4 regions of the Peribacillus sp. B2I2 genome follow, and region 3 is predicted to be linked to each of the others. Evidence: riboswitches for the same ligand, from Rfam matches in the RefSeq annotation. Region 3 holds a riboswitch; each other region holds the start of a gene.
What was found. Region 3 has a riboswitch for thiamine pyrophosphate ahead of ABIE66_RS20155 (ABC transporter substrate-binding protein). Riboswitches for the same ligand answer to the same signal wherever they lie in the genome.

Region 1: another riboswitch for thiamine pyrophosphate. It lies ahead of thiC (phosphomethylpyrimidine synthase ThiC); the one in region 3 lies ahead of ABIE66_RS20155 (ABC transporter substrate-binding protein).
Region 2: another riboswitch for thiamine pyrophosphate. It lies ahead of tenA (thiaminase II); the one in region 3 lies ahead of ABIE66_RS20155 (ABC transporter substrate-binding protein).
Region 4: another riboswitch for thiamine pyrophosphate. It lies ahead of tenA (thiaminase II); the one in region 3 lies ahead of ABIE66_RS20155 (ABC transporter substrate-binding protein).

The regions. Positions count from the first base shown of each region.
Region 1 is NZ_JBGCCB010000001.1:815,712-823,353, forward strand. It holds gene ABIE66_RS04165 (zinc-dependent alcohol dehydrogenase) at 1-82, shown strand, start outside; gene ABIE66_RS04170 (hypothetical protein) at 266-718, shown strand; gene ABIE66_RS04175 (histidine phosphatase family protein) at 1,121-1,654, shown strand; gene ABIE66_RS04180 (HAD family hydrolase) at 1,838-2,620, shown strand; TPP riboswitch at 2,732-2,846, shown strand; gene thiC (phosphomethylpyrimidine synthase ThiC) at 2,980-4,761, shown strand; partial or broken gene ABIE66_RS04190 (DUF3231 family protein) at 5,047-5,526, opposite strand; gene ABIE66_RS04195 (hypothetical protein) at 5,648-5,791, opposite strand; gene ABIE66_RS04200 (spore coat protein) at 5,982-6,617, shown strand; gene ABIE66_RS04205 (carboxymuconolactone decarboxylase family protein) at 6,732-7,097, opposite strand; gene ABIE66_RS04210 (cytochrome c oxidase assembly protein) at 7,211-7,642, opposite strand, start outside.
Region 2 is NZ_JBGCCB010000001.1:2,355,142-2,362,783, reverse strand. It holds gene ABIE66_RS11830 (ABC transporter ATP-binding protein) at 1-296, opposite strand, end outside; gene ABIE66_RS11825 (ECF transporter S component) at 309-893, opposite strand; gene tenA (thiaminase II) at 907-1,590, opposite strand; TPP riboswitch at 1,727-1,855, opposite strand; gene ABIE66_RS11815 (SDR family NAD(P)-dependent oxidoreductase) at 1,991-2,737, opposite strand; gene ABIE66_RS11810 (AMP-binding protein) at 2,789-4,426, opposite strand; gene menB (1,4-dihydroxy-2-naphthoyl-CoA synthase) at 4,445-5,245, opposite strand; partial or broken gene ABIE66_RS11800 (acyl-CoA dehydrogenase family protein) at 5,634-6,787, opposite strand; gene ABIE66_RS11795 (sigma-54 interaction domain-containing protein) at 7,059-7,642, opposite strand, start outside.
Region 3 is NZ_JBGCCB010000001.1:4,077,806-4,085,447, forward strand. It holds gene ABIE66_RS20145 (ABC transporter permease) at 1-657, opposite strand, end outside; gene ABIE66_RS20150 (thiamine-binding protein) at 654-935, opposite strand; gene ABIE66_RS20155 (ABC transporter substrate-binding protein) at 947-1,951, opposite strand; TPP riboswitch at 2,073-2,182, opposite strand; gene ABIE66_RS20160 (protein-glutamine gamma-glutamyltransferase) at 2,500-3,327, shown strand; gene rarD (EamA family transporter RarD) at 3,419-4,348, opposite strand; gene ABIE66_RS20170 (amidohydrolase) at 4,429-6,030, opposite strand; gene mbcS (acyl-CoA synthetase MbcS) at 6,177-7,642, opposite strand, start outside.
Region 4 is NZ_JBGCCB010000001.1:1,386,531-1,394,172, forward strand. It holds gene thiM (hydroxyethylthiazole kinase) at 1-417, opposite strand, end outside; gene thiD (bifunctional hydroxymethylpyrimidine kinase/phosphomethylpyrimidine kinase) at 414-1,220, opposite strand; gene thiW (energy coupling factor transporter S component ThiW) at 1,189-1,710, opposite strand; gene tenA (thiaminase II) at 1,726-2,415, opposite strand; TPP riboswitch at 2,513-2,617, opposite strand; SAM riboswitch class I at 2,777-2,881, shown strand; gene ABIE66_RS07070 (Fur-regulated basic protein FbpA) at 3,059-3,247, shown strand; gene ABIE66_RS07075 (aspartyl-phosphate phosphatase Spo0E family protein) at 3,508-3,702, shown strand; gene ABIE66_RS07080 (GNAT family N-acetyltransferase) at 3,776-4,282, opposite strand; gene ABIE66_RS07085 (DUF459 domain-containing protein) at 4,498-5,199, shown strand; gene ABIE66_RS07090 (DinB family protein) at 5,530-6,012, shown strand; gene ABIE66_RS07095 (M15 family metallopeptidase) at 6,088-6,627, shown strand; gene ABIE66_RS07100 (acyl-CoA thioesterase) at 6,758-7,300, shown strand.

The sequences.
Region 1 (7,642 bases), 3.3 Mb from region 3:
TCCTCTCGAAAAAGCGAGTGAAGCATATCAAATCTTTAATGATCACGAAGATGAATGTTTTAAAGTGGTGCTAAAGCCATAATAAGAAGTTGGCGAAATCCAATGCATGGAGCTGCATTGGATTTCTTTGTTAGGTTCGTATAGGAAAAAGAAGCGTTGGCATTCAAAACGAACTACGATGCCAAGTGATCTTGAATAAGGGTTTTTGGTAAGGAAATGAAGGATTTATATTATATAATGATAGTGACAAAAGGAGGATGTTCAGATGGTATATAATTCGGCAGCGGAACTTTGTGAAGGGTTTGGGTATCCGCCCGTTTACGTTAAAATGACAATAGAGATCATAGATAAGAGATTGGGACCTGTAAAGGCGGAAGCAGAGATTGCCATCAAGCCTGTTAAGTCAAAGGAATATCTAGAAGTATTGGTGGAAGAACTTGAATCGGAGCATATCTTTGCTGAAGAAAATGGCAGTATCTATGGCAGCTTCGGCATCGATCAAAGCATCCAGATTTATGATGAAGTCCTGACTACCATACCATTCGATGAGTTAATCGGAAATGAAAATTGGAAAGAGACAGTGGAGGAATCCATCACTGTGGATAAGCTAAAGGAACAATTGGGAAAATCCCTCAATGATTATCAATTCAGTGATTTGAGCGGGAAATATAAATTCAGGAAGAGATGTACGATAACAGAACTTCAATTCATAGGGTAACGACATGTGGAGAAGGCAAAATGCTTTCTCTTTTTTTGATAATTTCAGATAGAGTCTGGCCATGAAATTTTTCCCTTTAATAATTGCTATTACTCCTGTAACATCTTCCATGAACTCGTAAGGGAAAGTCGTTTCTTGTATTTTTACGTTTGTTGGTTAAAGTGAAGAAAGGGTATTAAAAAAGCATAGGGGTAAACGCTTGGTTATAGCATGTGACGGGACCACTTCTGCAGGACCATTTTCAGCAGTGACCCAATCTGTAAGATTGTATAAAACACATACTCGCAAGTGCAATTCAGTAAGGTTTTTAATGGTTTTCATATACCTGTTTTTGTATAATTTTACATAACTATTGAAAAGCCAAAAAGAAACTTATATTTAAAAAGATAAAAAGGAGAATATATGAAAATTGGTTTGGTACGGCATTTTAAGGTGGCACATGAATTTCCTACTGGGAAATCTGTGACGGCGGATGATATGAAGCAATGGTTTGAGGACTATGATGCAGCGGATATTATTTATGGAACGACTTTATTTGGCATGGAGGAATGGCAGGAATGTTATTGCAGTGATATGTCGAGAGCTGTCAAGACAGCGGAACATATCTATCCAGGTAAGGTTCATCGAATGGAGGAGCTGCGGGAAATACCTTCTCCCCCTCTTAAAGGAAAAGTGAAGCTGCCGTTCATCCTATGGGCCATCTGGATTCGATGCTGCTCGATGTTCAACAGGCAGACAAGGGCGGAAATTAAGATCGCTGAACAAAGAATCAATAAGGTATTGGATGAAATCTTTACAAAGGGGGATAGGGATGTTCTGATCGTGAGTCATGCCGCCCTCATGATATATATGAGAAAAGAGCTGATCCGACGGGGGTTCACCGGTCCAAAATTCAAGATTGCAAGTAATGGAAAGCTGTATGTATTCGAAAGATGATAAGTGAAGAAATATAGGGTTTTCCATCAGAGAAGGTAAGTATGATGTTCATCGTACATTTTGCTGATTTTAAGAAAGATGCAGGGATTTTCTGAATAATTATTCTTTTTCCATTGGTTGTGGTTTATTATTGTAATAGTGTAATTTTTACGATTTCAATAATAGGGAAAGAGGGTGGACATTTTGGTGAAGGCAGTTTTTTTTGATTTAGATGATACATTACTATGGGATCAGAAAAGTGTAAAAGAGGCTTTTGTGGCTACATGCGAAGTGGCTAAGGAGAAGTATGATTTGAATGTCGACGAGTTTGAAGAAGCTGTGCGGAAGGAAGCGCGTGAGCTTTATTCTTCTTACGATACATATGCATTTACTCAAATGATCGGTATCAACCCATTTGAGGGGCTATGGGGAAATTTTCAGGATGATCATGATGAATTCCGGAAGATGGCCGGGATTGCACCGGCTTATCGGAAAGAAGCGTGGACGGGAGGCTTGAAGGCATTAGGGATCGATGACCCGGAATTTGGGCTTGAACTGGCAGAACGTTTCCCGGCCGAGAGACGCAAAAAGCCATTTATCTATGAAGAATCATTTCGTGTGTTAGATGAATTAAAAGGGAAGTACAAATTGCTATTGCTTACGAACGGGTCTCCTGAACTGCAAAACACCAAACTTGAAATTACGCCTGAACTAGTTCCTTATTTCGACCAAATCGTCATTTCTGGTGCGTTTGGAAGAGGTAAACCGGATGCCTCCATTTTTGAGCATGCTTTGGAAATCATGGAGCTTGATAAGGATGAAGTATTGATGGTCGGCGATAATTTAATGACGGATATCCTTGGAGCGTCACGGGTAGGCATAAAGTCGGTTTGGATAAATCGCCATGATAAGGAACGGAATGAAGTGCTTCCAACCTATGAAATCAAGCATTTAGAGGAGCTTTTCCCAATCCTTGAGAGCCTGTAAAATTACTCTTCAAGTAACGAATTTTGGAGAGGTTGAAATAAAATATTAGGTCTTTTAAATTATTTACAGAGTGAAAAGGGTGATATATAGTTACCCTGTAATCAATTAAATTATTTAGACTAGGGGTGTCCAATAAAAGTTGGGCTGAGAGAGAAGCGCTTAAGCTTCTTAACCCTCAGGACCTGATCTGGTTCATACCAGCGTGGGGAAGTTAGAATCTACTAAACAATGACCATTTCAATTGGTCATTTCTGTAGTCATACTAACGTTAGCCGGGTCTTAAATATGAGACCTGGCTTTTTCGTGCGAAATGGATTGGATTTTGTCCTTTTTAAATGAACTTAAAAAGGAGAAATGAAATCATGAGTAATTCAGTAAATGACATGAACGTTTCAATTATGTCCAGTTTTGCTGGGAGTAAAAAAGTGTATGTTGAGGGATCTAGACCTGATATTAAAGTACCTATGCGTGAAATTAAGCTAAGTCCGACTACAGGGGCATTCGGCGAAGAGGAGAATCCGCCTTTACGAGTTTATGACACAAGCGGTTTCTATACGGATTCAGAATATCCCATTGATATTCATAAAGGTCTTGCCCCGATTAGACGCAACTGGGTCCTGGAACGGGAAGACGTTGAAGAGTATGAAGGACGTGAAATAAAACCAGAAGATAATGGGTATAGAAAAGTGGATTCACAATCCAAAGTAGAAATTTTTCCGGGATTGAAAAGAAAACCATTGCGAGCGATGGAAGGGCAAAACGTAACCCAGCTCCATTATGCCCGTAAAGGTATCATTACCCCAGAAATGGAATTCATTTCGATCAGGGAAAATGTTGCCCCTGAGTTTGTAAGAGAAGAGGTAGCTAGCGGACGGGCGATCATTCCGGCAAATATTAACCACCCTGAAAGTGAGCCCATGATCATCGGACGAAAATTTCATGTGAAAATAAATGCGAATATCGGAAACTCAGCTGTTAGTTCATCGATCGAAGATGAAGTGGAGAAAATGACTTGGGCTACACGATGGGGAGCCGACAATATAATGGATCTTTCCACCGGAAAGAATATTCACACCACCCGGGAATGGATTATCAGGAATTCGCCTGTGCCAGTTGGAACTGTTCCGATATATCAAGCATTGGAAAAAGTGAATGGAGTCGCGGAAGATTTAAATTGGGAAGTTTTTAGGGATACATTAATCGAGCAGGCCGAGCAAGGTGTCGATTACTTCACTATACACGCTGGTGTGCTTTTGCGATATATCCCTTTAACAGCGAAGCGAGTTACGGGAATTGTTTCCCGAGGGGGCTCCATCATGGCACAATGGTGCTTGGCCCACCACCAAGAAAGCTTTCTCTATACTCACTTTGAAGAGATTTGTGAAATCATGAAGGCATATGATGTCTCTTTCTCATTAGGCGACGGCCTCCGTCCTGGATCCATTGCAGATGCAAACGATGAGGCTCAATTTGCTGAATTGGAAACATTGGGGGAACTGACGAAGATTGCATGGAAGCACGATGTTCAAGTCATGGTTGAGGGACCCGGTCACGTACCTATGCATTTAATTAAAGAAAATATGGATAAGCAGCTGGAAGTGTGTCAAGAAGCACCATTCTATACCCTAGGACCATTAACAACGGATATAGCACCTGGGTACGATCATATTACTTCTGCAATTGGTGCTGCCATGATTGGATGGTTTGGAACTGCCATGCTTTGTTATGTGACACCGAAAGAGCATCTGGGACTTCCGAATAAAGAGGATGTTCGAGTAGGGGTCATTACCTATAAAATTGCAGCCCACGCAGCTGACCTTGCAAAAGGCCATCCGCATGCACAAAAACGAGATGATGCCCTTTCTAAGGCTAGATTCGAATTTCGTTGGAGAGATCAGTTCAATCTTTCTCTCGACCCTGAAAGGGCGGTTGAATATCACGATGAAACTCTACCAGCTGAAGGTGCCAAAACAGCCCATTTCTGTTCAATGTGCGGACCTAAATTCTGTAGTATGAGAATCTCACAGGACATCCGTGATTTGGCGAAAGAAAAGGGTCTGGGCTTTGAGTCGGTAATCGATGAAGGGCTTAAAGAAAAAGCCAATGAATTTAGGAAAACGGACGGAAAAATCTATCAATGATTCGGACGAGAGGGAGAATTCGATGAATCGGGTAATCCAGATAAAAGTTGAAATGAAACAGTTGGAAACTCAATTGGAACAGCTGAAAAGAGAGCTGAACATTTTTCGGGAGAATTGTAATCATGAATTTATAAAAAATGATTATAGTCAAGAATGCACAAAGTGCCACTTAATCGAAAGTCTGCAATGGTAGTGATTCATTAATCTTCCTTTCATACGGAAATCAATCCCTTAATCATGTTGGAGATTCAGCCAACATGATTAAGGGGATATTTCATCCATGTTTTACGAACTTGTTTTATTAATATGAAGAGGAGGAGGGACCAGCCATCCTTTTTCCTTATTTAATCTTAGGAAATCAGCACTCAATGCCGCTTTTTTTGTGTGGAATTGTGCAAACATTTCCGCAATATCTTCGTGGATGCATTGACCATGATCTGGCTGCAAGCAACTAATCCTGCACTAATATCAATGGATACTGAAGCGGAGATTTCAGGATCTTGAAGTCTTGCCCCCACGGGAATATCCTCTAAATTAGCTATAGGCCTTTCAGGTAGTGATGGAGGCAGTCCTACGTTATTTTCTTTTAATGATAATTCAATGGTCATTTTCCTGTTTACCTTGATTGATCACTTCTACAAGGAATTTATGTAGGGTCCTTATCAGTCCTTATCACCAGAATGATTAAGCATGGTTTGATGACATGCAATCAACCCTTTTGTTTGCTTGAAATGGCCATGGCCCAAATACGTCACCATAATGCATAGGCTATTCTTTCGGATTTACGCTTAAAATTCCCATAATCATTATATATTTGTACTGTGTGAAACGAATTTAAGTTGCCCTATACTTAATCATTTTTGAGATTATTTGAGGGCTTTTTATACTAACCTTTTATTCCTTGCAGCCATTCTTGATAACATTCATCACAAAGCATTTCATTTCTATCCGTGTCAGTAACTTGAAACGTTACAACATGGATTTTTTTTTCTTCTGTGTCGTCAGTACAATAGAAGCATTTATGTGTCATTAGAAATCCTCCCATACATATTAAAGGTGTTTATAGTTTAAAACGTCTCGGTTTTTTTATACAGACAAACAGACAACATGATGGAGGTAGCTTAATTGGTCTTCATGGAAGAGTTTAGGTTGAATAATCCTGTTGGGGTTTAACATACTAAACTTGTTCGCATGATTGATAAAACGAGGAGGGAAATACAATGCAAAATCAAAATCAATATCAACAAGGTCAAGTACACCAGAACATGCAAACGGGTGCTATTCCTCCACAAATGAATCACGGAGGTCATGAAGTATTCGATGTACATGAAGTGTTATCGGGAACGATTGGTACATTAAACACATATATGCTTTTGCGTCAGCATGTACAGGATCAGGAATTGCTGGATATTTTGGATCGTCAATATCAGTTCATCAAAGATGAATATAATATTACATTGGAGTGCTTCCAAACGGGCCAGGATCCTTCTAAACCGACCCAGAGCTACAAAATGAATCAAGGTAACGATTTTATATATGGATTGACTCCAACACAGCCAAAGAAACCTTTGCAATCCGTCTCGGAAATTACGGATGAATGCATTTCAGGTATGATGCTTGGAGCTGTTAAGTCTGCAGCATCCTTGAAAGCGATGGCTGCTCTTGAAATAACGAATCCGGTGGTTCGCCGCGTATTTGCAGATTCCGTTCCGAACTGCATTGAAATGGCATACGAGATTTCGTTATATCAAAACAAACATCATTACTACCAAGTTCCACAGCTTGCACAGCAGGATATGCAACAGATGATGAATTCATATGCACCCGCACAAAGAAATAACAACATAAGTCATTAAAAGCTATATGTGACAGTTATTTTTGCAATGAGGAACTGAAAACGGCTATATAACTGGATTTCTTAGTCAAGAACATAAAGAAGGGGTAGGACTAAATGTCCTATCCCTTCTTTATTACTGTTTCATCTGATTTATTTCCTGGATGCATTCCTGGACAAGGGTTACTGCCTGACTCATGGTAGCTCCTCCGCCAAATGCTGCGGTCACTCCAATGGCTTCCAGAATTTCTTGTTCCGCACACCCTTGATCAAGACATCCTTTTGTATGATAGATAATACAGTATTCATCTTGTGAATATAAGCTTATCCCTAGTGCGATAAGCTGTTTTTCTTTCTTGGATAATTGACCTTCTTTGAAGCACTCTTCCGTAAAGGCATTGAATTTCTCAGCGAGGTCTGGCATTTTATGCGTAAAGGCACCGATTCCAGCTTTATAATCACGAAGAGCATTTTCAGTAGAATTGTTAGCTTCAAATTCCATTTTCCATTCAGCTCCATCCTAAATTTTTTTCATCAAAAATTAGTATGAGCTAAATGTTGAACGATTAAACAGAAACACAGGAGTTTACTGAAGTAATCATTTAACCGTTCCTGTTACAAGGCAAGTGATTCCTTAGGACGGGTGGCTTTGAACCATTGATAGAAAAGGATGCAGATAAGTGCAAGGTCAATGGCATCACCGGCATAGTACATTATCATGCCTCCACTTTCCGCTTGTTCCTTAGTGACTCCGCTTGGCGGATGGGCATAAATATATTTAGAAAGGATATCATGGCCTGCCAGTGAAATGGCAAATACGATAGCTCGAAACATGAAGCTGAACCGATGGGGTGACGGGTCCATATAAATCATCGAGGCAGTGAATAGATAACCCGCAATGAACACGTGAAAATGAACCAATGCATGCAGAAGGACATTCTGTTGCATCACCCCATATAACCCAGTCGTATATAGTATCCAAAGCCCCCCAATATTAAGTGCGGAGGCAAGGATTGGATTGCTTAATATGCGCAACGGCCAACTTTT
Region 2 (7,642 bases), 1.7 Mb from region 3:
AGGACGAAGGCAATTTCCTCATCAGCAAACGGCATGCAAAACTGACTATCAGGGTCTTGAAAAACATATCCCCATGAAGAAGGACACTTCAATTCTTCCGCCTTCATCGGAACTTCGATGGAATTCGGAATCAATCCGCTTAATACTTGCAAAAGAGTCGACTTACCACATCCTGATGGTCCCAACAATAGAACTTTTTCACCTTTATCAAATGAGACGGATAAGTCCTTGAAAATCAATGACTCATCACCTGGAAATTTCATTCTTAACTTCTCAACATGAACGATTCGTTCCATGGCCATCAACCTCTACTTTTGGTCCAGTTCTGCATAATCTTTACTTGAAACTGGACGAACAAGATTAGTTACTCCTGTTGCTTCCAGGACTTTAACTAGATAATAAGCTGTTACACCTGCAAAGAATATGGAACCCAAGAACCTCGCAATCATGAATAACGATAGATTCCAAAGGGAGAGCGCACCTATTTCCCCGTATGCAAAATCCATGATGACTGATCCCAGGCAGGAAGCCACCGCAGCTAAAACGGCCACCGACATATTGAATTTTTTATATCTGAACGCCATGAACAGCAGTTCAGCGAACAAACCTTGGACCACCCCATATAAGAGTACGGTCAGCCCCCATGGTGAACCCAGAAAGAATTCACCGGAAGCTGCAGCTATCTCTGCCAGAAGTGCTACACCCGGTTTCCGTAAAATCAAAAAGGCAACGGGGCCAGCAATAAACCACATTCCATAAATAAGTTGATCTAGATGTAATCCTAATGGTTTAACGGAATAATATATCGAACCCCAAAGGATATAAACGATTCCAAATGCTACGGCAATCACGATAGTGACTAATATATCCGTTAATTTCAATCCTTTTTTCATGTTTCATTCTCCTTTATACTTCCAGTATTTCCTTATGAACAGGCCATGTCTCTAAGCGATAAGCCATTTCCCAAAATGAGTATTCATATTGGCTGCTAAGGATAAAATGTTCCTTCATTCTTTCCTTATCTTCATCTGTTACTTTTTCAGCAATCTCATCAAGCCTCGCAATTTGTTCTTCCACCAAAGAGCGGAACCACTCTCCTCCGTAAGCCGCTATCCATTCTTGATAAATCGGCTCTTCCGGTTCACACCCTTGCAGCTTTTCGCCAATTTCATAATACAGCCAGTAACATGGCAAGATAGCTGCAATAACATCCCCTAAATGTCCAGAATAAGCCGCACGATACATATGGGAAGTATAAGCATAAGCAGTCGGGGCGGGTTTGAAATTTTCCCTTTCTTCTTTTGTGATGCCTAATCTCTCAGAAAAATTTTCATGAAGCTTCAACTCCGCTTCATATGTTCCTTGTGCGTGGCCGGCAAGCCTGCTTGTTGTATGTAAGTCTGTTGCCTTTACTGCTCCTAAAGCTTGAACTCTAGCAAAATGAGATAAATAATAGGCATCTTGCATGACATAAAAACGAAAACACTCTAATGGCAATGTGCCATCTCCAATTCCTGCAACAAACGGGTGATTAAAACTAGCTTCCCAAATATGATCAACTTCCTGGCGGATTTCCTCTGAAAACTTCATGTCCATTACCTCCAAATTCTATTTTTCAATGAATGATACGGGATAAAAACCTTAAATCACCTCTTTTTTTGCAAATAAAAAACCACTTTCTTTAACGTAAAGAAAGTGGTTTTACTTGAAATAATACAGAAACGTATTGTCCCAGACCCCACTTCCCTACGCTGGTATAAACCAGATCAGGTTCTAAGGGTCTTAAAGTCATACTTTAATCTCAGCTTCTCAGGTAAAACCAAATTTCACCTATAAAGCACCCCTAGTGGTACAAATTGTATATATAATTCATTTGCCTTTATATTAACACGATAAATCCAATTGTCAAACGATTAGAAAAAGTTTTCAAGCTATATTGCTTTAGGATTACTAGCCTTTCAATCTTGCATACTCACCTAACCACGATCAATTAAACCATTGTTAATCCACCATTTACGGAAAGAGTTTGCCCCGTAATATACCCTGCATCTTCCGAAACGAAATAGGCAACAGCACTGGCAATGTCCTCGGGTTGAGCTAGCCGACGGAATGGAATAGCTTTTTCCAAGGCGCTTGCTATACCAACATTATAAGAGCCTATTTCTTGAAATAAAGGAGTATCAGCAGGGCCTGGTGCAACACAATTGATGTTGAGTTTGTGACGTGCCATTTCTCTTGCTATCGTTTTTGTGAAGGCAATCACCCCTCCCTTAGCAGCCGAATAAACTGCCTCTCCACTTGATCCGACCCTAGCTGCATCTGATGCAATATTTACTACCTTGCCGTAACCATTTTCAATCATAAGAGGTAAAATTTCCTTGCAAGTATGGATCTGCCCAAGTAAATTAATATCGATAATCCTTTTCCAAGTGCTTGGATCACTTTTTAAAAAAGGTTCCACCTTATCCCAGCCTGCATTATTAACCAATATATCTATTCTTTGATAATGGTTCACTGATTCTTCAACGGCTTTTTTAACACTTTCTAATTTCGTTACATCACAATAGACCGCTCTGGCTTCAAAACCCGACTTTTCGATTATAGAAACCGTTTCCTCTGCATTTTTAAGATTTATATCAGCCACGATGATGTTAAAATTGCGAGAAGCCAATTTTTTTGCAATCTCTCTGCCAATTCCGCTCCCGGCACCTGTGATAAATGCCATTCTTTTATTCATCATATTCCCTCCACTTTCACCATTTAGTCAATATGGATTTATTTAAGCTGCTTATATATTGTCTATTATCTTTTCATTTATCATTTCCCGGAGCCGGAATTTCTGGATTTTCCCGCTTGCCGTACGAGGAAAGTCATCCATTATTTCAAGAAATTCAGGCCAATATTGTTTGGCCAAACCCTTTTCCGAGAGAAATTCCTGCATGGAATCCATCGTAATCGGGCTCTTTCCCATTTTCATGCTGATACATGCACATGCTTTTTCCTGAAGACGAGAATCTGGAACAGCGATAACCTGAGCGCTAGAAATATCCGGGTGTTCATACAATACATTTTCTACATAAGCAACTGGAATATTTTCGCCGCCACGTATGATTATGTCTTTGTTTCTTCCAGAAATCCGGATATATCCATCTTCATCAATAAATGCTCGATCACCGGTAATGAACCATCCGTCACTATACTCAGCTAAAGTATCATCGATCCGTTTAAAATAGCCGACAAAAAGAGCCGGACCCCTTACTAATAAAGAACCTTCTATATTCGGAGCACAGAGCTCCCCTTCAAGATCCACTACTTTTAGCTCCATCCCCGGAAAGGGAATTCCGTCGGTATTCGTCAGTTTTTCTTCTAGATCCTCAAGTCTCGTCAAGGTTACCAAGCCATCTTCCGTTTGTCCCCATCCTGACAATATCTTGAACGGTACTTTTTCCACGGCTTCCTTTACTAAATGCCTGGGAATCGGGGCACCTAGAGCTACGAAGACTCGTAGCGAATTGAGGTCATAACTTTCTATCCCTTCCATTTGAATCGTATCTTGCAGAAAAGGAGTAGCTCCCGCCGTAAACGTTATCTTTTCCTTCTCAACCCATTCAATAAACTCTCTCGGATTCCAAATGTCTTGATAGACTCCTGTACCTCCAATATGAGTAGGGAGCCTAACTCCATAACCAAAACCTGTTTGATGAGCGAACGTTGACGCCATGAAATGAACGTCATCGGAGGTTAAATGTAAGTGGTCAATCCAATAATCCGTTGATATACAAAGAGTATTATGTGTATGCATTACTCCTTTTGGACTTCCAGTGGTTCCCGAGGTAAAGATAATTTCAGTCACATCATTGGGGTCATGTGTGATTTCATCCAAAATGGATGAATCCATCCGGTCTTCCCAAGGTTCCTCAAATAGTGAGGAGAACAGTTTCATCCCCTTCGGCGCCTTGTCCCCAATCACATATATATGTTTCATTGATGGCCATTGATGGCTTAGTCTCTCAATCATGTCAGGGTAATAAAACCCACGGAAATAATCTGGTACAACAATCATTTTTGATTCTGCCATCCCAACCATATAGCCAATTTCCCTATCTCGATAAATCGGTATCAAGGGATTGCTAATGGCACCGATTCTTGTAACAGCATAGTGTAAGATTATAAATTCATTCCAGTTAGGCAGTTGAAAAGAGACAACATCCCCTTTACCCAATCCTATATGCAAGAGACCCAAAGCGATTCGATCGACCAACTTACCAAGCTGCTTGTAAGTAAAACTACTTTTTTTATCGATAATCGCTATCTTATCTGGATGCTTCACTATAGCATCATTCAAATAATCCAAGATCGTTCGGTTTGGCCAAACGCCTTGATATTTCCCCACATATTCCTGAGTCAAAATCGTCTCCAATTTCACCAGTTTCCATCCCCCTCATCAACCTCTGAATTTTTTAAAATCTACAGGCCTCTTTTCCAGGAAGGCATTTTTTCCTTCTTCCGATTCTTGTGTATTGTAAAACATCGCTAAACTGCCCATCGATAGCTGAGAAATCCCTTGAATGTTTGCACTATCTGCATTAAAGGAATATTTAAGCATTTTTAGCGCAGTAGGACTCTTATCAAGGATCTTTCTTGCCCATTCTTCTGCTGCCTCGTGCAGTTGTTCTGGGGCAACGATTTTGTTCACAAGTCCCATTTCCTTTGCTTCTTGTGCAGAATATTGTTCACACAAATACCAGATTTCCCTTGCTTTCTTTTCTCCGACAATTCGTGCTAAATAAGCTGAACCAAAACCTGCATCATAACTACCGACCTTTGGCCCGCTCTGGCCGAATTTTGCCGTGTCAGATGCAATTGTTAGATCACAAATGACATGAAGGACATGTCCGCCTCCGATGGCAAACCCATTAACCGCTGCAATGACCGGCTTAGGAATGTTGCGGATCGTTTGGTGCAGCGTTTCGATTTCCAATCCCATTCCACCACCTAAACCACCCGAATGATCATATCCTCCTTCTTCTCCCTTTTCTTTTTGATCCCCACCTACACAAAATGCCTTCTCACCTGCTCCAGTCAGAATCACTATACCAACACGATTATCATCCCAAGCGTCCCGGAAGGCCCAAATTAATTCCTGAATGGTTCTGGCACGAAAAGCATTGTAAACTTTAGGTCTGTTCATTGTTATCTTTGCAATTCCACCTTTTTTTTCATAGATTACATCTGTTAATTCCATCGTTTTTCATTCCCTTCATTGTCCTAGTCCATTTAGGATGATTTACCTTGCATCACATCAATTCTTTGTTCATTACGAACGTAATCGGCACTATTACGACTGTAAATGTTTTCTATTTCTTCTTTAATCGTTTCGGTTTCAACTGAATGAAAAATACTAACCTTTATGAATGATTACCCATGTATCTTTTTCAACTCTTTACTTATGGCCTCGGCCATAAGCCCCTCTCTTAATCACTGGAACAGTGGTCTTATTACTTATTGAAGACTCTGGGCTCGCTGACTTCTTTGAAATAATTCATTGATAAACTCCATCGTTCCTAACACCCATGGTAAAAGTCCACTGTATTCTACGGTTTGACTTTTACCATAAACTACATTCCTTTGGATTAATGAGAACGGAACTCCTTTCCTATTATGTCCTTTGCAATGACCATCATATTGGCTTGTGCAGTGCCATCACCAATTTCCAACCCAATCACGTCACGTAAGCGTTGCTCAAGAGGCATTTCCTTCGTATAAGCATAATGACCATTCAACAGTAAACATTCATGGATAGCTTCTACACTATATTTAGGACCTAACCACTTAACAGAAGCCGATTCTTTACTATGATTCAACCCCTGGTCACGAAGCCAAAGTCCTCGATAGGCTTGCCACTTCACCAGTTCTAATTGGGTATAGTGGGTCACAATGGGGAAGGAGACCCTTGATATGTCGCCAACGGTTTACCAAATGAATGTCTGATTTTCACATGTTCGATGGTTTCATCGATACTTTGTGAAGCGGTGCCCACACATTGCAGCCCTATTAACAGCCGACTTAAATCAAACCCATTCATCACTTGGGAAAACCCTTTATTTTGAAGACCAATCATATACTCTTCCGGAACCTCGACATCGGTTAAATATATCGAACCTCTTCCAATCGGGATATTCCCCATGTCTGTGTACCCTCTACATTCAACTCCTGGAATATCGGCAGGAACCATGAAAGCACTTATCCCTCGATTTCCCCATTCAGGTTCCGTCTTTGCAAATATAACAAAGGCATCTCCACACATAGCTACACTAATTCCAGACTTTTCTCCATTAAGCACATACTTATTTCCTTTATGGACAGCTGTTGTTTTAATTCCGCCTGCATCCGTACCGGCGGATGGCTCCGTAATGGCAATGCCAACAATTTTTTCACCACTTGAGATTTTGGGAAGCCACTCTTTTTTCAGTTCCTCGCTAGCGTGATTATTGATAATTTCACCAATTAATGCATTCAACATCACTGCGTAAGTAAGATTGAAATCTCCACGACCTATCTCCTCAGCAGCTATCCCAGTTGTCACACAATCCGCACCGCTTCCTCCATATTCCACTGGAATCCGAAGACCATTCACGCCAAGATCCCCCAGCCTTTCCCACAAATGTTTTGGAGTAATCCCTTCGCGATCCCATTTTGTATAATGTGGAAGCAACTCTTCCTTAGCAAATTCTTTCAATATTTTACGAAAATAATCCTGCTCTTCCGTAAAAGAAAAATTCAGCATATCATTACCTCCAAGTTTAATTACTAATTTATCCGATACCTATATTTTGGACATTCTACGAAACATGAAACCTCTTACATGACAAACTATTATTGCAAGTTGTGTGCCAACTAGAATTCGCTACAAATTTGGCTATTGTTTCCTAAAGCTTTCGCAAGTTTGCATTTTTTCGCAATACTGCAAATCGAATTTGCGAAACTTCACAAAAAAATACACACTTTATAAGTGTGCCCTAATGGTTAACCTGATTACCTTTCATTGGATGATTCTGCTATTTCAATTTGTACTTGGCAATTTTCCTATATAAACTAGCAACATGAATTTTCAGCTTTTGAGCTGCTAAAGAACGATCCCCTTCCGAATCTTTTAATGCTCGCTGAATGGCTGATTTTTCAGCATTACCTACAACTTCATCCAACGTACCGGACATAGAATTATCCATAGCTGAGGGAACCTCCAATATGAAATTAGGTGTAAAATATATAGAATCCAGAGTTAGAGTCCCTCCATCCACGATATTCATTCCGCGTTCGATTATCGCTTTGATTTCACGGATGTTACCAGGCCAATCATATTGGATAAGCCAATCTTGGAGTTTAGGATCAATTTCTTTCACATTGGAGCCTAACTTGTTATTGAAATACTCGACGAAATGATATGCCAGAGGAAGAATATCTTCGTGCCGCTCCCTTAAAGAAGGAATTTTCAATTCAAAAACATAAAGTCGATAATATAAATCTTGGCGGAATTTTCCTTCTTGAATAAGGGTTCTTAAATCCCTGTTCGTCGCCGCAATAATACGTATATCAACATTTTTAGTCCCCGTCCCGCCTAGTCTTTCCACTTCTCTTTCCT
Region 3 (7,642 bases):
CCGATCTGTCCTGAACGCAGAGGAAGCGAGCGTCATATAAACACCAATCCCCGACTTTGCCCCAAGCCATTCCGAAATAACCGCACCCATTACACTATAGGTGGCCGAAATTTTCAGGCCCGAGAAAATGAACGGGATCGAGTGAGGAAGTTCAAGCTTCCAAAATAACTGGTTTTTTCCCGCTCCCATCATCTTGAAATAATGCTTGAGTTCGTATGGTGTCTGGCGAAAACCGTCCAATGAAGCAACCGCAACCGGAAAAAAACATACTAGCGAAATGACGATTAACTTAGGCATCATGCCAAAGCCAAACCAAATTACTAAAAGCGGTGCCAAAACTATGATAGGTATATTTTGTGATAGTATGAGCAGAGGGTAAACCGCGTCCTTTACGCCTGGAAACAGATGTAGGATTGCTGCGATTAATAATCCGATGCAGCTTCCAATAAAAAAACCCGATAACGCAAGCTCAGTTGTTGATGAAAGGTGACCAAAAAGATTCTGGGACGACTCAATTCCTTCAATGAAAATGGCCGACGGAGCGGGAAGCAGCCATTTTTCAACCTTTAATAAGACTGTCACTGACTCCCATATTATCAGCAACAATAATAAAAGAAAGAAGGGAGCCCCCTTCTTCCAAATTACCCTTCCGGTCATGCCCGATATTTCTCCGTTAACGTATCCATCGTAATTCCGCTCGGCTGATATAATATTTTCACTTGGGATATGACATTCGGCGAGCCTAATTCAATCATTCTTACATTCATTTTTTCTATCACGGCAAAAAGTTCGGAAAGCTCACCCTCCATTGTCGTTTCTAGCGGGTGAACTTCATACTTGATACCTGATTCATCAATGATCTTGATTGCTTCGTCGACCAAAGGGATGACATCCCCTTTAGGAATAATTTGTATACTAATTAATGAATTGGCCATTGTATTTCCTCCTATTTTGGTAAAAATTCATTGGTAAATGCTTTTTCAGGATTGAAATCACCTTCAAGAAGCTTATTTTCCGTCATCCAATCACTGTAATTCTTCCAAATTTCAAGCTTTTGTTCACCCCAACGCGGAGCATCATCCTGATACTTAGCTGCAAGCCACTCCTGGCTTTTCTTCACTAGTTTTGCATCAAGATCCGGGGCAGACTTAATTAGCACGTCTGCTGCATCACCAGGGTTCTTTATCGCAAACTGGTACCCTTTCGAAGCTGCATGAACGAATGCTTTAACAGTCTCGGGATCCTCTTTTATCATCTTTTCATTCGTTGTCAAAACAGGTGTATAGTAATCGAGCTTATCCGAGTATTCGGTTAAGTAAACCATATTAAGCTTTTCATTTCGCAACTCTGCCTCAATACCTGTCCACCCATAATATATCCAGGCAAAATCTATATCCCTTTTAACCGAAGTGAAAAAATCCGTGTCTCCTGTATTCACTATATCCACTTTATTTACATCTGCATTTTCTTCTTTCATTAGTGAATCAATAATGGCCTTTTCAACCGGAGACCCCCAGCCACCATACGTTTTTCCTTCAAAATCCTTGGGTGTTTTAATGTTTTTTGCCTCAGGTGAAGCAAATCCAGAGGTATTGTGCTGGATGACAGCAGCTACCGAAACAATCGGGACGCCTTGCACGCGGGCCTGCGTAATGCCCTCCTGGTAGCCCACGCCAAATTCGGATTTCCCTGAAGCGACAAGCTTATCAGCTCCAGCTTCACCTGGCATGATAATATCCACATCCAGACCTTGTTCTTTAAAATATCCTTTTTCCTTGGCTACATACAAACCTGTATGGTTTGTATTCGGTGTCCAATCGAGTACGACCGATACCTTTTTTAATTCTTTATTGCCTTCATTTTTAGATGCTTCTTCTTTTTCATTAGTTCCGCCTGCACCGCATCCAGCCAAAAGGAACAACGAAGTCAACAGTGGTAAGAATTTATTCAAGTTATTATCCTCCTACACATCATATAAGATCCATATGCCGGAACCATAATGGGGCGCCAGGGTCTATAAAAATACAAAAAACGCCCGAAGATGAATTCGGACGTTAACATACAAAACAGAAAGTCAGTAATAATATGTTCCCTCCGCTGGCATCATCCAGATCAGGTTCAAAGAGTCAGCATCTAAAGGACGCAATCTCAGCCAGCTTTACTGGCCCCCCTACATTTCTCGCACATATGAACTTTTCTCTCTCATTATATCAATTCATTCAGAAAAGGGAATACTAATTTGCTCCTTCTCCCTAATTGGAAAGGTATTCCTTCTAAATGTTTAGCACAGCCACCAAAACATCTTTTTGGAATGATAATCATTGTTAGCAAAATGATCATCCCTTTTGCCATACCAATCATTCTCGGTTGCCCTCATGCCTGAAACGCTCCAAATGGTCATTTCTTTGCATACATTCATATAATGAGCATAACCTGTAGACTTTTTTGTGTACTGGTTTTATAAACCCTTCATTTCATAAGCAAAAGGTGGATATGGTCATGATAAAGATTAATCACAAATGGTTAGATGTCAGTCAAATCCAACCAGGTATAGTATCTGATACATCGCTTGAAATTCTCCAATTGCTGGCGGAAGATTCTAACGCTTTTGAATACCGGAACTTCGGATACCTTAATTTCGATATACAACTGAGGCACCGAGTCATCGATGCCGCCATTTCGTTAGATAAAAGTGGTCCAGAATTTTCCACACTTGATGAATCGGCAAGCAATGAACAATATTGGCGCGTTTCAAAGGATGGCACATTTACCCTTCAGCCAGGGATTGCCCCTCATGCTGCACTCCTGGACATTTTCTTGAATGGAAGGCTTTACGCCTTCGAATGCGGTACAGCGATAGTCGTCACTTTTTTAAAGGCCATTTTGGATTTAATCGGCCCTAGGAATTTTGACTATCTTTTTTCAAACCTATTTCTATATGACTTTCGCCCTCCAAGCAATATGGCTCTTAATATTCATCAAGGAACGGATTATTTACCAGGGGATTGCGTTTACTTCGAAAACCCTGATCACGACGAGGAAACTCCTGAATGGCAAGGTGAAAATGCCATATTATTAGGGAACAACCTCTTTTATGGACACGGGATCGGGATTACCACTGCACAGGGAATCATCGATGAATTAAATAGCAATAGAAAGCCGAACGCCACCATATCGGCATCCCTGACAACGCATATCATTAGCTTGGATAGTTCCTTCTATAGCCAATTCCTGGAAAACACCCCTCGTGCAATGCCCGTTCACAGTCCTGTCAGCCTTTCCAATTGTATTGTTTCTGAAATAGGTCCGAAGATTTACCTTTCATGACCCTGGCATTTCCCCTATGCCGTAAAACCGTTTTATTATATACCGGCATAAAAAAATGCTTGGGAGAGATCTCCCAAGCATTTTTTCTTATTCACGCACCAATATTCCCTTTGCCTTTAAACCTTCGGGCACTTGCCTGACCCCATTTCGTAATGGATAGCGTATAAACCGCCAAGGCTGACCATATGAATAAAAACGCTAAAAGATGTGCTTTGGTAAAACTTTCATGATAGACGAATACCCCGATCAATAAGGATAAGGTCGGAGCAATATACTGAAAAATGCCCAGCATCGATAACGGGATCTTCTCCGCCCCTTTTGCAAAATATAAAAGTGGCAAGGCCGTGACAATCCCACCGCCCACCAACAGCAAGCTTGTGCTTCCCGCTGTAAAGAATTGCATTTCTGATTGGTTCATCAAGTATATCAGGTAACCCAGGGCCAGAGGCGTTACCATCATCGTTTCTAGCGTCAGCCCGATCGCCGACTCGGCCTTGATCATTTTTTTTGCCAGACCATATAATCCAAAGGTCATGGCCAAAACAAGAGAGACCCACGGGATCGTACCGAAATGAATGCCCAGGATCAAGACTCCGATTCCTGCAAGCAGGAACGATAAGATTTGTGCCCCGCTCAATTTTTCTTTTAAGACTATCACTCCCAATAGTACACTGACTAGCGGATTGATATAATATCCAAGGCTCGTGTCGAGGATCCGTCCTGAGTTAACGGCCCAGATGAACACACCCCAATTAGCAGTAACGAGCAGTGACGCCATTAGTAATGCTGCAAAGAGTTTGGGATTTCGCATAATGATTTTTACATAATCTAGAAACGCTTGCCATTTTTTCATGAACATCAATAAAACCAGCATGAAAACGAAAGACCATAATACCCTCTGAGCTAAAATTTCCGTAGCACCGACTCCCTGAAGGAACTTCCAGTAAATCGGCACGACTCCCCACATCATGTAAGAAAGGGCTGCATAGATCGCCCCTTCTTTTTGTTCATCCACTTTCATAACCTGCCTTCTTTCCATTTACATTCCTTTATCGAATTCCATTTAACTATTTTGTATATCCATTCCTTTTTTTGCAACCGTTAGTTTTTATCATACATGATTCTGTCATCGATGACCGTCATGACCGCCTCAGCTTTTAGGAGATCATCAGGCGCAACAGCAAAGACATCCAGATTAAACACGGTAAAATCGGCATCATACCCTTTGATGATCTGACCGCGGCGTTTTTCCTGGCCGATTGCCGCAGCACTCCCTTTTGTATAAAGTGCGAAGGCCTCGTAAACGGAAAGCCTTTCATCCAAGCCATATACGGTACTGTCCTCACTGTTTATTTTCGTTCTTGTGACAGCTGCATGAATGCCCAAAATTGGATTTAATGGCTCAATGGGCGCATCTGACCCGCCCGCACAAATAATGCCCAAATTCAAATAGGTCTTCCATGCATAGGAGGATTCCAATAGATTGGCCGGAACCTTTTCTTCCACCCACGGAAAATCGGACGGGACGAAACCCGGTTGGATATCAAAGATGACCGGCAGCTTTGCTGCCCGCTCCAACAGCTCCGGCCGGACGATCTGCGCATGGATGAGCCGGTCCCTCTGTCCCTCTTTCACGGGGAGGGCTTCAAGTGCATTCAAGACGTATTCAAAAGCGAGATCGCCAATGGCATGGACAGCAATCGGCATTCCGGCATCCCTTGCTTTTCCTACCCATTCCTGAAGCTCATTTTCAGTGAATATCGAGACACCATTCGTATTCTGTTGATCTACATAAGGCTCGCTCAACAGGGCTGTGCGTCCGCCTAAGGAGCCGTCAGTAAAAATCTTCATGCTATCGAATTTGATATATTGCGTACCTTCTTGATAGCGGCCGCCTGCTGCCAGCATTTCTTCAAACGCTTCGTGATGGACGAGTAAATTGGCGCGAAAAGCCATTTCCCTGTCCTCGATTACCGATTTAAACGCCTGATATGTCGGCATGAAGCCATTATAGTAATGGAGGTCTTCTGTATGCCCGCCAGTCAAACCTAGCCTATATGCGTCTTCTATGGCCTCTGTGAGTGCGGTTTCGATATAGTCTTGGTCAATGCCAGGAAGGCTGTCTAAAATCAGGTTCTGCGCCTGGCTTTCTTTAAATAAACCATTTAGCCGTCCATCAGGATAACGGCAGATCACCCCGCCAGACGGTTCTTTTATATCTTCTTTAATACCCGCTTCCAAAAGGGCGCGGGTATTGACCACCAAGGCATGACGGCAGATCCTTTTCAATATGATGGGATGTTCCGTCGATATCGCGTCAAGCTCATCCCGTAATATCAATTCGGGACTGGTCCATTCATTTTCATTCCAGCCCTCGGCGACAATCCACTTTCCAGCCGGAGTCTTAGAACACTTTTCCTTCAAGGCAACCATGATGGCTTCCCTGCTATCCATCAAGGAGAGGTCAAGACGAAGCAGTCTTTCACCATGCCCGACCAAATGTAGATGACTATCCACTAAACCCGGCAGCATGGTTTGTCCTTTTAAGTCGATTTCCCTGGAAATATTGCCGGCATATTCATTTTTTAAATAGTCAATGCTTCCGGTATCAACAATTACCCCCTTTTCAGTGTAGAGCGCCTCCACTTGATCCTTTTCTTTAATCATCGTATAAATAGATCCATTGAACCATAACGTTCCCATTCCGGCTTTACACTCCTTATAAAATGATTCTTGCTATGCAGATATGCAGTAAGTTTACCATCTCATTTCACGAATTCCCATATTTATGATTTTAAGCAGCCCCTGTTAAAAAAACGCCAGCCGGGGGCTGACGTTAATGCGTTCGATTAATTGTTAAAGAGTGCTTCTTCCCTTTTCCGTAAATCGACCCGTTTGATTTTACCCGATGTCGTTTTGGGCAGCTCTTCTAAAAATTCGATTTTCCTTGGATATTTATATGGAGCAGTCAATTCTTTCACATGCGATTGGAGCGTCTTGATCAAGTCTTGGCTGTTCGGATCGATATCCTCCATCAAGACGACATACGCCTTGACCACATTTCCCCTTATTTCATCAGGACTTGCTATAACGGCACACTCTTTCACATATGGATGCTTAACGAGTGCATCTTCCACTTCAAACGGTCCAATGGTATATCCCGAGCTGATGATGATATCATCAGAACGACCCTCAAACCAGAAATAACCATCTTCGTCCTTTTTCGCTTGATCGCCGGTGATATAATAGTCCCCACGGAATTGCTTCGATGTCCGCTCGGGATCTTTAAAATACTCTTTAAAGAGAGCGGGTGTATCGACATGTACGGCAATATCCCCCACTACGCCAGGAGCACAGGGTTTACCAAAATCATCAATGATTTCCACATGGTTTCCCGGAGTCGGTTTTCCCATGGAGCCCAATTTAATTTCCATGCCTTTTGTTACACCTACCAACAGGGTATTTTCGGTCTGTCCATATCCATCGCGCACTTCAATATGGAAATGGTTTTTAAAGACCTCGTACACTTTTTGATTTAAAGGTTCCCCCGCTGATACAGCACTATGAAGATGGGATAAATCATAGTCATCAAGATTATTCACCTTTGCCATCAATCGATACTCGGTTGGTGTGCAGCATAACGCATTCACTTTATAGTCCTGTAGCAACTGAAGATATTTTTTCGCCTCGAACTTCCCATGATAGGCAAGACCGGTCGCTCCCGTTCCCAGAACAGCCAGGAAAGGACTCCAGATCCACTTTTGCCACCCTGGGCCTGCCGTTGCCCAAACCACATCCCCTTCGCTGATGCCCAGCCAGTTTGCAGCAGACGTTTTCAAATGGGCATATGCCCATCCGTGTGTATGGACGACCCCTTTTGGATTGCCTGTCGTGCCGGAAGTATACGATAAGAACGCCATATCCTCACTCTTCGTGTCGGCCATCGGCAGCTGATCGGATTCATCATCGGCAAGCTCATTCAAATCCAGCCAATTTTCCATCCGTTTTCCGATCGAAAATTTCAGGAGGCTTTCCGCTCCCTCTATTTCATTCAATTCTTGGGTATATTCATGATAACTGATAATTCCTTTTACATCACCGTGGTTGACCCGATACTGCAGGTCCTTCGCACGAAGCATTTCAGAACAAGGTATGACAATCATGCCAATTTTCAATGCGGCTAAATACACTTGATAAGCTTCCACCAAACGAGGGATTATGATAAGGACCGTATCGCCTTTACCCAGTCCTTTTTTCTTGAAGGCATTTCCAATTTTATTTGCACTCTTTAATAAATTCTCATATGTAAGTTGTT
Region 4 (7,642 bases), 2.7 Mb from region 3:
CACCCCCCGTGTAACGATATCCCCACCCATCAATCGATGGATCTCACTCGCATTTCCGCGAATGATTTGGAAATTAACCTTACGTAGGAGTTCTGTGACTTGCTCTGTCCGATAGGCGGTGGCACCTACTCCCACCGGGTCCAAAATGACCGGGATATCCAGGGCATTTGCCGTCTTACCGGCAATCTCCATTGCTTCCAAAGCTTTATCATCAATCGTACCGAAATTAAGGACCAATGCATCGGCTAATTTGACCATATCCGCCACTTCTCTTGGGCTCGATGTCATAACAGGCGAACCACCGATGGCAAGGGTGGCATTTGCACAGTCGTTGACCGTAACAAAGTTGGTGATTTGGTGAACGAGTGGTTTTCTTTCTCTTACCTTCACGAATAAATCGGCTGCAGAAACCTTCATATTAATTCACTCCGTTCTTTTTTTGAAAATGAATGAAAATGATGGACAGGTCCATGACCCTTACCGATTGAAAAGCTATTACGAATGGCTTCAGAAATATAGGTCTTGGCCTGTTCGATCGACTCCAGCAATGTCAGTCCATTTGCCAGGTTGGATGTAATGGCGGATGACAGGGTACAGCCTGTACCATGTGTGTTTTTTGTATGAATGCGTTCTCCCTTTATCCAGTGGAAGTCAGTCCCATCATAAAAGAGATCATTTGGATTTCCCGCTGCATGGCCCCCTTTAAGTAAAACGGCTTTAGGGCCCAGTTCTTGTATGGATATGCATGCCCTGTAAAAATCTTGTTTCGTTCGAATCGACAAGCCAGTAAGAACTTCCGCTTCTGGTACATTTGGGGTTGCAAGTGTTGCAAGCGGAAGCAATTCCGTTTTTAAGGCAGAGACGGCTTTTTCGTCCAGCAAATGGTGGCCGCTTTTGGAAATCATGACAGGATCAAGGATAACGATGTCAGGTAAGAATGTTTTAAGGGACGCAGCAACTGTTTCCACTATTTCTTTAGATCCAAGCATACCTATTTTTACTGCATTGACACGAATATCTTCAAAGATGGCTGCAATTTGATCAGAAATGATAGCTGTATCGATGGCCTGAATTGAACGCACTTCCATTGTATTTTGTGCGGTTACGGCTGTGATTGCTGACATTCCAAAGACCCCATGTGCAGAAAATGTTTTTAAATCCGCTTGTATTCCAGCACCGCCCCCTGAATCAGAGCCTGCGATGGTTAATGCTGTTTTCATAAAAAAACCCCTTCATATAATTATTTTTTAGAAGTATTTTAAGTAATATGAAAGCTAAAATCGCACCTGCGAATGAACTAAGCATAAAAGCTGGTAAAAAACCAAAAAGAGCAGCTTTTTCTCCCAATAGGAGGATTGCAAGTGGATAACAGGCTAGGGACCCGAAAATCCCGGTCCCGATCACTTCCCCTAAACAAGCGAATTTTAAGCTTTGTGTTTTTCGATATACGACGGCAGCCAAAAGTGCACCGATCATGCTGCCAGGAAAGGCGAAAATTGAACCGGTACCAGACATGTTTCTAATGATGGAAACTAAAAAAGCTTGTGTTACCGCATAAGCAGGTCCTAATAATACGGCTGTCAGGACATTTGCCAGATGTTGAATAGGAAAGACTTTCGCAAATCCGGCAGGGATGAAAATAAATGAACTGGTTAAAGTCGTTATAGCCGTAATCATGGCGGTCAATGTCAATTTCTTGATTGGATTCATCATCATATCAACGACCTACAGTGGCCAATCCTGCTCATTTTGAACCATATCCCAGAATAAATATTCATATCGGGAAGTCACCAAAAAGTGCTTTTCTAATCTAAGTAGTTCCTTTTCGGGCATGCCTTCTGTTAATTCTTCCAACAAAGCAATCAGCCACTTGTGTGCTTCACCGAATTCAGGAGATGAATATGACCTTATCCAATCAGAGTAGCGATTGTTTTCCAATGCATCACCATTTTGTTCTTTCAATAGCAAACCGATCTCATAATAATCCCAAGCACATGGCAGGAGACATGCTATCAGGTCTGCCAAAGTGCCATGCTGAGCTGCATTTAGCATGTAACCCGTATAGGCTAGAGTGGTTGGTGTGGGTTCTGTATCTTCCAATTCCTTGGAGCTGATTCCGAATTCCGCAGCATAATGCCGATGGATATCCATTTCAACTTGAAGGGTTTCATTTAAAATACTCGCAAACTTTGCCATGGTTTCGATATTATGAGCTTTGATGACACCTAAAGCAAAGAGCTTGGAATAATCCATGAGATAGATATAGTCCTGCTTCAGGTAATAGGCAAATTTCTTTTCAGGAAGTGTGCCGTTTCCAATTGCCTGGACAAAGGGATGTGAATGGTTCCTTTTCCAAATCTCTTTTGCCCGTCCATGAAGTCTATCACTGAATGTTTCTAATTTAGTATTCTCCATTGTTCATCCTCCTTTAAAATGGATCCCCTTGTTTACACCCAATAAAAAAAACCCGCTCCTGAATACGGAACGGGGTAGATGGATAAAGTCTGTAAATGGACGATATCATCCACTTCCCTCCGCCGGTATGAGCCGGTTCAGGTTCAAAGGGTCCGGAACTAATTCCATCTCAGTCTTAAAAAAGACTCCCCTAGTGGTGTGAATTGTATGTAATTACTGACATCATATCAGAAAGACAAGAAAATGCAACCCGTATTTGAAAGAGGTAATCCTTTATGGCACGGAAAAAAAGGGAGATCCAGGTAATTGACATTTGATGATTATTGAGATAAAATCATGTCTACATCAATTATATATTGAATTCTTATCCAGAGAGGTGGAGGGACTTGGCCCAAAGAAACCTCGGCAGCAGACCCATTTTGGGAACTGTGCTAAATCCAACAAGCATATGCTTGGAAGATAAGAAGAGCCGTACGGACACTGTCAGCCTCTTCTTGAATTAGAAGAGGCTTTTATTTTTGCGGTATAACGTTTAGTGACATAATAAAAAAGGTATATATAATTTGGTGAAAATCAAACCAGTTAATACAGTTTAGCTCAACTAGAAGCAGGCTCTATGATGACTAGGAAAGGAGCCATTTACATGGCGGAATTATTTAAGAGGATTGAACAGAGGAAGGCAAAGCTTATTGAAGAGTTATTGGCCAATGGAGTATACAAAACCTCTGATGAAAGGCACCTTTACGATGCCCCGTTAAAAGTACTTGAAGATGAATATAAGATTGTTATAAATAGACCTAATAACGAGTCTCCTTCGGAATGGATGACATAGTAAGCGATAGACTATATTTTGGGTTCTTGGGATAGGGATATGAAGTAAGCATTCGCAATGTATCACACTTGTGGATGCTTTTTTTATTTAAGTTTATATAGTGGATGTCACAAAATATACATAATTAGAGACTGAAATAGGCTTTTTGTCACATTTAACCTATGAAATAACACATTTAATTTCTGTAAAATAGTTGATTTTAACTACGAGTTTCATTATGATGAAAGTGTAAAAATATTGAAAAATTAGGAGGTGTTTATATGATTTGCCGGAAGGTAACTATAGAAAAAGTAGAAGAAAAGAGAGAGGAAATGATCAAATTGGCAGCAATTTATGGTTTTACAAGTCTTCTAACTGTTCAAGCAAGTCAAGAATTGGATGCGCTGTTAAATGCGTTGACAAATAAAAGAGAATCTGAATATTTTTCCCTCCAGAAAGTATATAGGTATTTTTAAATTCACCATTTCGTCCTCTTTTAATCAGAGAAAAAAGCTACTACACAAGGCAATAGCTTTTAAATAAATATATTTAAATATCGACACGTTTACCAAGAATGATCAAATCCCGTTCAATGCCATCCAGCTCGGCAACTTGAGGTAAATGTGCCCATTTTTCAAACCCGAATTTGGAAAAGAGCTTCAGGCTTGGGGCATTGTGGGCAAAAATGAAACCTAATAGAGTCTTCACCCCTAATTTTGGGCTCACTTCAATTGCCTTTTGAATCGAAATTTGTCCGATTCCTTTTCCCCGGAAATAATCATCAATATAAATGCTGATTTCAGCCGTGGAATTATAGGCCGGCCTCCCATAGAACGATTGAAAGCTCATCCATCCAGCAGTTTCCCCTTCTATAGTAATTATAAATAGCGGTCGACTTTCTGAATCATGTTCCTCAAACCATTTAACCCTCGATTGTACGGATATAGGTTCCGTATCAGCCGTGACCATTCTTGAAGCAATTGTCGAATTATATATTTCAACGATCCTGGGTAAGTCCGATAGTTCTGCCTCTCTAAACTCTATGTGCTCTTCCATGATTTAAACTCCTATCTATTTTCTATCTCCAGAATAAAGGGTATCGCCGCTTTTTTATTAAGGGACGGTGAATGAAACCCAATCCATTGAAAGTTTTATACTATCATACACTCTTTGCTCTTTATCTGACAATTCATTTTATATGTTAGGACTACAGATTTTTGGGTATTTAAAAGATTAAATACTTCATAGTAAATAGACAAAAGGAGAAGCAAATGAAAAAAATAGCAGGTTTATTAATTATTGTACTAATAATTTGTTTCGCTGCATATAAATTTCAAGCCTCGGAAGCGAAAGATGTACAAAGGGTGATGGCTTTTGGAGATTCGTTAACCTATGGAAAAGGGGATAAGGACGGGGAAGGATATGTAGACGGTCTGGAGGATGAATTGAATAATCCGGAATCGGAACAAAAAGTGAGTTTTTGGAATTACGGTATAAAAGGTCAGGAAACGGATGGGGTAATGAAGCAGCTTGACGATTACCGCATTAAAACGAAACTTGATAAAGCCGATACTTTCATCGTTTATATTGGAACGAATGACTTGATCAATAGTAACGGCGGGAACTTGGAGAAAATAAGTGACCGAAAAATCGATGATGGTAAACGGGAGTATATCAACCATCTGGATAAGATTATATCAACACTGATAAAGGCAAACGATAAAGCGGATATACTGGTAGTAGGGCTATATAACCCAATTAAAGACAATGAAAAACTTGAAAAACACATTCTAGATTATAACCAAGCAATAAAGGGAATAGCGGAAAAGGATGATAGGATGGTATTCATTCCTACAAATGATCTTTTTGAAAATAAAAAGAAAACAGAGTATTTCAGTGATAAGATACATCCGAATGAAAAAGGGTATCAACTCATTACGAATCGGGTTCTGGAAAGTTATGATTTCAAATGAAAGCAAAAATGCATAAGTCGCTAGGAATTTGATATGGCCTTTAGTTGGGAAGAGAACTGCAAAGATCTGGGGTGCTTGTATCTGCTTTTGTGGCTGAATGGAGTATCCTCCAATGATGGCGATCACTCCTATTTAGAATACCCTTGATGAATTTTGATAGTCCTTTATATTAGGTGAATTTTACCTTTATGACTATCATAGAGCTGTTCAAAAAATAGACAACTTTTAATTGGTTCGTTTCTGTCAAAAAGTATTATTATTTTACACATTCATATAGGTCATGGAATAATTATAGGAGATTAGCCAGGCTTATAAGAGGAGATGCTAAGGATGAATGATAATGAAAAAATCAGGGAAGAACTTTTAAATGCGGTCAACGGACTATCGGATGAACAGCTGAACGCGCATCCTGAAGCAGGACGATGGAGCATCATTCAGGTGTTGGATCATTTATATTTAATGGAACGGGCCATAACAAAGAGTATTGCCGATAAATTGAAAAGCGACGATAGCACTCCGGCTGTTAATAAACCGATCGAGCTTACATTAAATCGTGAAGTGAAGGTTCAGGCCCCGCCATTTGTCATTCCGTCAGAATCATTCCAAACTTTGAATGAGGTTAAGGATAAGTTGTCCGAATCTCGCAAAGCTTTTATAAGAGTCGTTGATCATGCAAAAGAAAATGATCTGGAACAAAAGTCTTTTCCCCACCCTTTGTTTAAAGAATTAAGCTTGAAGCAATGGGTCCCGTTCGTGGGACTCCATGAAAAACGGCATTTAATGCAAATAGAAGAATTAAAATCAAAGTTATAATAGAAGAAAAAAACTCATCCGTCTTTGGTTGAGTTTTTGACTTTCAGACAGTTATAGTAAAGGAAGGGTTTTTCAGTGAAAGCCACTTGGGTAAGGACATGTCTGATATTGGGCTTTTTCGGATTGTTGTTGGGGCTCTTGTTCAAGTATATGCTTCCGCCTGATTTAGATGAAATCAAACTGACAGACGAGCTGAATCCGATCGTCGCCGACAAAAAAGACGAGCTTATTCAATTGGCCAATGACAAAGGCATCCCGGTAATCATTACGGCAGGGTTCCGTTCTTTAGCCGAGCAAAATGAACTCTATGAAAAAGGCCGTTTAAGCACGGGGAACATCGTAACGAATGCAAAAGGTGGGGAGTCTCTTCATAATTTCGGTTTGGCGATAGATTTTGCCCTCCTAAACAAACAAGGTGAGGCCATTTGGGATATGGGTTATGACGGCAACGATAATGGAAAGTCGGATTGGATGGAAGTCGTAACCATCGCTAAAGGGTTAGGTTTTGATTGGGGCGGGGATTGGACAGGGTTTAAGGATTATCCTCATTTACAAATGACATTTGGTTTGAGCCTGCGTGAGCTGCAACAAGGCAAGCAGCCAAAAGGGCAGTGAGAGTGGGACGCTTTATTTTAACCGAATAATTTTGACTAAAAGCAGGAAAATAAGCATGTGAATTGATTTACAGGTAATAATTCGATAAAGTGGACTAGTGAGAAATCAGACTTAAAGGAGTGCAGTCACCATGGAAGAAATAAAACATTGCCGGGATTCTTTGGTCATAAAAACAAGCCTTGTCCTCCCGCCGGATACAAATAACATTGGTACGATGTTCGGAGGCAAATTAATGGCATACATTGATGATGTAGCGGCTATATCCGCCATGCGTCATGCTCGAAGCAACGTCGTTACGGCATCAACCGATTCTGTCGATTTCCTGCACCCTATTCACGAAGGAAATGCAGTTTGCCTGGAAAGCTTCGTGACCTATACGGGCAGAACATCAATGGAAATCATCGTAAAGGTGATTGCAGAGGATTTAGTTACAGGAGATCGGAATTTATGCGTCATTTCCTTTTTGACCTTTGTTGCCATTAATGAAGAAGGTAAACCAATACCGGTTCCACGTTTGGTTCCTGAAACAGAGATGGAAATGAATTTAAATGAATCGGCAAAACAACGGGCCCAAATAAGGAAAAAAAGAAGAGAAGATACACAATTCATTGCAAGTACCTTCGGTGTGAAACTGCCATGGACTGATCAATCAAATCCAGGATTATATAAATAAGATACGAAAGCCTTAAGCAGTTCTTACTTATTAATGAAGCATTGAGACCAAATTCGTGATTTGGTCTTTTATTCATTGGCATGGTTCTGAAAAATAGAATCCATTTTTGAATACATCCCTGAATTATCTTTTTACAGGAAATAACGGTGTATGGGCAAATACGTGAAAAGACACTTGGGCGCTTGAATAAGTCCAAGCGCCTCAGACTGTAGACAAATTAGATAATAATTGAGTTTGTCACATGTGATTTCCTCTCCAGGCACTCGCTTTCCCCGCAGGAGCCTCGAACATTCCGTTCCAATCAACTTTGTTTTAACAGAAAGATAGAACTCTTTTTGCCTA